DNA from 2 places in the Trinickia sp. NRRL B-1857 genome. Region 2 is predicted to be linked to the other one. Evidence: riboswitches for the same ligand, from Rfam matches in the RefSeq annotation. Region 2 holds a riboswitch; the other holds the start of a gene.
What was found. Region 2 has a riboswitch for ZMP and ZTP ahead of AB1286_RS11935 (LysE family translocator). Riboswitches for the same ligand answer to the same signal wherever they lie in the genome.
Positions count from the first base shown of each region.

Region 1: it holds a riboswitch for ZMP and ZTP, as region 2 does, so the genes downstream of both, glyA (serine hydroxymethyltransferase) here and AB1286_RS11935 (LysE family translocator) in region 2, are expected to answer to the same signal.

Region 1 covers NZ_JBFLUK010000001.1:3,621,421-3,624,826, forward strand. Annotated here, with positions in the region: gene tolQ (protein TolQ) at 1-674, opposite strand, end outside; gene ybgC (tol-pal system-associated acyl-CoA thioesterase) at 828-1,298, opposite strand; ZMP/ZTP riboswitch at 1,473-1,572, shown strand; gene glyA (serine hydroxymethyltransferase) at 1,732-2,979, shown strand; gene nrdR (transcriptional regulator NrdR) at 2,986-3,406, shown strand, end outside.
Region 2 covers NZ_JBFLUK010000001.1:2,677,275-2,680,680, forward strand. Annotated here, with positions in the region: gene AB1286_RS11925 (DMT family transporter) at 1-870, shown strand, start outside; gene AB1286_RS11930 (phytoene/squalene synthase family protein) at 950-2,020, shown strand; ZMP/ZTP riboswitch at 2,075-2,198, shown strand; gene AB1286_RS11935 (LysE family translocator) at 2,235-2,867, shown strand; gene AB1286_RS11940 (hypothetical protein) at 2,979-3,362, opposite strand.

The DNA of each region.
Region 1 (3,406 bases), 940 kb from region 2:
TGCGCCTGGCGCTGCAAGATGTTCGAGAACTCTTCGATGAACGTTTCGAAGCGGATCGCTAGGCGATCGATGTCGTGCGCGTAGCGGTTGTAGGCGACCACGGCGGGAATCGCCGCGAACAGGCCGATCGCGGTCGCCGTCAGCGCCTCGGCGATGCCGGGCGCCACGTTCGCAAGCGTCGCTTGCTGCACGTTGGCCAGACCGCGGAACGCGTTCATGATCCCCCACACCGTACCGAACAACCCGATATATGGGCTGACCGAACCCACCGATGCGAGAAAGGCGAGGTTGGCCTCGAGCACGTCCATCTCGCGCTGGAAGGCGGCGCGCATCGCGCGGCGCGCACCGTCGAGGATGGCGCCCGGATCGTTGATCCGCCGCTCCTTGCCTTTCAAGAACTCACGCATGCCCGACTCGAAAATCCGCTCGAGCCCGCCGATCGTATGCCGGTTGTTGGCTGCGCTTTGATAGAGCGCCTGCAAATCGCCGCCCGACCAGAAATCCCGCTCGAATTGTTCAGTTTGCGCTCGCGCCCGCCGGATGGCAAACCACTTGCGGAAGATGAACGTCCACGACATCAGCGAGAGCAGCAGCAGCAGCCCCATCACCGCTTGCGCGAGCACGCTCGCGTTCAGGACGAGGGAAATGATCGACAAATCTTGTGCGTTATTCATAAAAAGTGTGCTTATGCGTCAGAACGGCGAGGTCCCTGCAAGGTACGCAAAGGCTAATAGTCGGCCACTTGAAAGCGTTGATGCATCAAGGCGGAACCCCGTTTGGTATCGAGCGGCACGATACTAGTTCATCGACGTAGTCCTCAACGGAAATTAGGCGTTTGCCGTTGACACGCCCTCTGCAAATGCTCGCGGATCGCGGCGCAGCGCATCGGCAACCGAAACAGGCAACGCGACAGGCTTGAGCGTGGCGAGCTCGACGCAGCCGACCCGAATCGTGCCGACGGCGAGCGTTACGCCGTCGCGCCGCGCCTCCTGCACGAATTCGACGCTCGCCTTGCCCAGACGCTCGATGCGGTTCGCGATCGTCAGAACGTCGTCGAGCCGCGCCGGCGCGCGGTACTGCACGGCCGTCTGACTCACGATGAAGACGATGCCGTGCTCCTCGGCGAGCCTGCGTTGATCGATGCCGCACGCACGCAGCCATTCGGTGCGCGCCCGCTCGAAAAACTTCAGATAGTTCGCGAAAAAGACGATGCCGCCCGCATCGGTGTCTTCGTAATAGACGCGGATCGGCCAATCGAAGCTGAATTGCACGCCGCGATGGCTGGTTGGCTGGTTCATGGCCCGGCATTTTACCGGATGTGCCAACCGGACTCGAAATTGCTTGGACAGCCCCGCCAATCGGGCGTTTGCGTGGTGCCGCCCCGGCCGACCCGAGCGATAGACGGGCTGAGCGCGGTGCATCTCAAAGGGAGCCAATTGCCTATTGGGTGCGCTTCACATAAACTAACGCGCTCATCCCTGCGTGACTGGCGATAAAGCCCTTCGGGGTCAAGGTGGAGCGACCCACCGTGAAGCGCAGGGTGCCGTTTTGCCGTTCGCCTGGGCAGCCGAAAGATGGTGCGCCGTTGTTTGCGTCGCCAGCGGTTGTCTCGCCCACGCAACGGAATCTTCCGCCACGTCTGGGCTGGCCCACCGCCAGCAGCGCAAGCGTACGACCTGTACGTGTCCCGCGCACGATTCGGCCAACCTGTACACCCTTAACGGAACGCGTATGTTTGACAGAGCCCAAAGCACCATCGCTAACGTCGATCCTGAAATCTGGAACGCCATCCAGCAGGAAAACCACCGCCAGGAAGAGCACATCGAGCTCATCGCGTCGGAAAACTACACGAGCCCGGCCGTGATGGCCGCCCAAGGCTCGCAATTGACGAACAAGTACGCCGAGGGCTATCCCGGCAAGCGCTATTACGGCGGCTGCGAATATGTCGACGTCGTCGAACAGCTCGCGATCGATCGCGTGAAGGCGCTGTTCGGCGCCGACGCCGCGAACGTACAGCCGAATTCGGGCTCGCAGGCTAACCAAGGCGTGTTCTTCGCGATGCTCAAGCCCGGCGACACGATCATGGGGATGAGCCTGGCCGAAGGCGGCCACTTGACGCACGGCTCGCCCGTGAACATGTCGGGCAAGTGGTTCAACGTGGTCAGCTACGGGCTGAACGAGGCCGAAGACATCGATTACGACGCCGCCGAGAAGCTGGCGCAAGAACACAAGCCGAAGCTGATCGTCGCGGGCGCTTCCGCATTCGCGCTGAAGATCGACTTCGAGCGTCTGGCCAAGATCGCGAAGTCGGTCGGTGCGTATCTGATGGTCGACATGGCGCACTATGCCGGCTTGATCGCAGCGGGCGTGTACCCGAACCCGGTGCCGCACGCGGATTTCGTCACGACGACCACGCACAAGAGCCTGCGCGGCCCGCGCGGCGGCGTGATCCTGATGAAGGCCGAGTACGAAAAGCAGATCAATTCGGCCATCTTCCCGGGCATCCAAGGCGGCCCGTTGATGCACGTGATCGCCGGCAAGGCGGTGGCGTTCAAGGAAGCGGCCTCGCCGGAATTCAAGACGTATCAGCAGCAGGTCGTGGAAAACGCGCGCGTGCTGGCCGAAACGCTCGTCAAGCGCGGTTTGCGTATCGTGTCGGGCCGCACGGAAAGCCACGTGATGCTCGTCGATCTGCGCGCGAAGAAGATCACGGGCAAGGCCGCCGAGGCAGCGCTCGGCGCCGCGCACATCACCGTCAACAAGAACGCGATCCCGAACGATCCGGAAAAGCCGTTCGTGACGAGCGGTATTCGTCTGGGCTCGCCTGCAATGACGACGCGCGGCTTCGGCCCGAAGGAAGCCGAGCAAGTGGGCAACCTGATTGCCGACGTGCTCGAGAACCCGGAAGACGCGGCTACGATCGAGCGTGTGCGTGCTCAGGTGAGCGAGCTCACGAAGCGGTTCCCCGTTTACGGCTAATCGGCTATGCGCTGCCCCTTCTGCCGGCACGAAGATACGCAAGTCGTCGACTCCCGCGTATCCGAGGACGGCGCCGCCATTCGGCGGCGCCGGCGTTGCCCAGCCTGCGACAAGCGTTTTACGACGTACGAACGGGTTGAGCTGACGTTGCCGGCGGTGGTGAAGAAGGATGGCAGCCGCAGCGAGTTCGACCGCCGCAAAATTGCCGCGAGCATGCGGCTCGCATTGCGCAAGCGTCCCGTTTCCGCCGAGGCGATCGATGCGGCGGTGGCCCGCATCGAATACCAATTGCTCGGCAGCGGAGAGCGAGAGGTTCGCAGCGAGCGGCTTGGCGAACTTGTGATGAACGAGTTGCTTGCGCTCGATAAGATCGCCTACGTGCGGTTTGCTTCCGTGTACCGGCGCTTCGAAGACGTATCCGATTTCG
Region 2 (3,406 bases):
CGGGCCGCGCTGGCGGCTTACGGTACGACCTCGCTTTTTGTTTTGCTATGGAGCAGCGGTGCGATCTTTGCCGAACTCGGCATCCGGCATGCGCCGGCCTTCGCCTTTCTGCTGATGCGCTTTGCGCTTGCCGGCGCCGTGCTTGGGCTCGTCGGGCTGTGGCGACGGCGCTGGCTTCCGGCGCGCGGGACGCGGTGGCGCGTCGCATTGACCGGCGCGCTGCTCACGGGCGGCTACTCGATCTGCTATTTGCTTGCACTCGCACGCGGGCTGACGCCGGGGCTTTTGGCGACGATCCTCGGCGCGCAACCGATCCTGACGATGCTGGCCACCGAGCGGCGTCACTCGCCGCGCCGGCTGGCGGGGCTTGCGATCGCGCTCGTCGGCTTGGCGCTGGTCGTTCATCCAGGCGGGAACGCGGCGGCGAGTTCGGTCGGCGGTGCGGTGCTCGGACTGGCGGCGCTCGGTTGCATGACCGTCGGCGCGATCTTTCAGAAGCGCATCGCCCAGGCACCGATCGACGTGCTACCGCTGCAAAACGCCGTCGGCCTGGTCATGTGCGCGGCGATCGCCCCGACCATGCCGCTCGCGTTTCGGCCGGACGCGACGCTCGTCGTGTCGGTGCTGTGGCTCGCGCTCGTGATCTCCGTTTTCGCGCAGTTGCTGTTCTATCGATTGGTGCAACGCGGCGATCTCGTGAATGTGACGAGCCTGTTCTATCTCGTGCCGATCGTGACGGCGCTCATGGACTACGTTTTTCTCGGCAATCGCTTGCGGCTCGGGGAAGTCGCCGGCATGGCGGCGATTTTGAGCGGGCTTGCGCTCGTGCTGAGTGCCGATCGCAAACTGAAGGCATCGGTCGGCACATAGTCGTTGTCTGACGAAGGACGGGCGCACCGCGGCGGACGGCTACAATGGCGCACCGGTGCGTCCCTCACTCATTCGATTCATGTCCAACGCTGCTCGCGCCGATCTGCTCGGCCCCCTGCTGAAAAGTGTTTCCCGCTCGTTTTATTTGACGTTGAACGTCTTGCCCGGGGCAATGCGCGACCCGGTCGGCCTGGCGTATCTGCTCGCGCGGGCCGCCGACACGATCGCCGACACCTCGCTCATCGAGCCCGCGCGCCGGTTATCGCTGCTGCTGGCGCTGCGCGCCGCCGTGGGCGGCGACCGCAGCGAGGAAACGGCCGCCGCGATTCGCAGCATTGCCGGCGAGGTGGCCGCCACGCAGGCACTGCCCGACGAGAAGCGCTTGCTCGAAACGCTCGACGCGGCGCTCGCGCTGCTCGACGAGCTCGAACCGGCCGATCGCGATGCCGTGCGCGACATCGTAGCCACGCTCACGACGGGCATGGAGTTCGACTTGCAAACATTTCCGTCCGAGGATTCGGGGGCGGTCGCCGCGCTGACGGATATGGCCGAGCTCGATCGCTACACGTACCTCGTTGCCGGATGCGTCGGGGAGTTTTGGACGAAGATGACCTGCGCGCATGTGCCGGGCACCTTCGCCGAACCGGCCGAGACTGTGATTGCGCGCGGCGTGCGCTTCGGCAAGGCGCTCCAGTTGACGAACATCCTACGAGACTGCGCGAAAGATCTGCGTATCGGCCGCTGCTATTTGCCCGAGCCGCTGTTGACAAGGCACGGGCTCACCGTCGAATCGATGATGGCGCCCGATGGTTCGTTGCGTGCGCGTCCCGTCCTCGTCGAGTTGATGGCGACGGCGCTTGCGCACTATCGCGCCGCGGCCGACTACACGTTCTCGATCCCGCGCCTGTCGGTACGCCTGCGTCTGGCTTGTTTGTGGCCGATTCTGATTGGACTCAAGACGCTGCGTTTGCTCGCGGCCAACGAAGCCTGGCTCGATCCGGCCCATATCTCGAAGGTGAGCCGCAACGACGTCTACCGGCTGGTCGCGGGCTCGACCGCCGTCGTTTGCTTCGACAGCGTGCTGCGCCGATGGATCGAACGCATGATGCGCGAGATCGAAGCGACGCTCGGTACGACCGTTATTGCGTGATTGAGCAGACAATGCGCGGTTTGCGGCGCATCACGACGAAGCATGAAATAATCGATTCATCCGCGCGACTGGCGCCGTGAGATGGAGCACACCATCGGGAAGCGCGGGGACGAAGGTGAATGCGCGTTTTTCGCGAGCGCCTTGGTCGACGGATCCGCCGCGCGCCTGGGCATGCAAGGCCTGCCATCAATCCATCGTCGATCGAGGAGAAGCAATGCCCACGTCCGGTTCTCTACTCGCGTTCGGTCTCGTCGCGCTCGGTATCGCGCTGACGCCCGGTCCCAACATGATTTATCTCGTGTCGCGCTCGCTTTGCCAGGGGCGAGCCGCGGGCATGATTTCGCTCGGAGGCGTGGCGCTTGGCTTCGTCTTCTATATGGTCAGCACGGCCTGCGGGATCACCGCGCTGCTGATGGCCGTGCCGTTCGCCTACGACGCGCTGCGTCTCGGCGGCGCGCTCTATTTGGTCTATCTGGCGTGGCAGGCTTTGAAGCCGGGCGGCCGTTCGCCGTTCGAGGTGCGGGATTTGCCCGCCGATAGCCCGCGCAAGCTTTTCGTCATGGGCTTCGTGACCAACTTGCTCAATCCGAAAATCGCCGTCCTGTACCTATCGCTGCTGCCGCAATTCATCGATCCGCACCGTGGCAGCGTGCTTGCGCAGTCGCTGACGCTCGGCAGCCTGCAAATCGCAGCGAGCCTCGCGGTGAACACGGTCGTGGCGATGATGGCCGGTTCGATCGCGGCGTTTCTCGCGGGCCGTCCGAGTTGGGTGATGGTGCAACGCTGGATCATGGGTACCGTGCTTGCCGGCCTTGCCGTTCGGATGGCGACCCAGGCGCGGCGCTGAGCCGAACGATCGAGGGGCCGGCCTTCGATTCGGCTCCCACGGTTGGAAAAAAACGCGGCACGCCTTTCGGCGATGCCGCGTTTTTTAATGGCAGCGCGTGCCGTTGCTACTTCAATAGCCAATCGCCCGTGCGGCGCCGTCCAGTTCTTGATTGATGACGCGCTGCTCGTCGGCTGAAATACCGCCACCGTGTTGGCCCGCCATGTCGCCCGTTTCTTGGCGGATTACGTCCAGCCGATGGTGCAGCGCAGCGCCGGTAGGCGGCGGATAGTAGCCCTGGTCGACGCGTTGATCGATGCGGCGGCTCAGATTGTCGATTCGCTCGTCCACTTCGGCGCGCCGTGCAAGTTCGGCCTCGTGCGGATTGGGCCGGACCACGGGGGGCGGCGGCGGCGGGGGCGGGGGATGCCGCCGCGGCGGCGGCGGTGTGACGACACACGCCGCTAGCGTGGAAACCAGCGCGCAATAAACGAGTGCGCGAATCGAGCGTTGCATCCCATTCTCCTTGTGCTTATGCATGGGTTTTAGTGTGTGGGCGG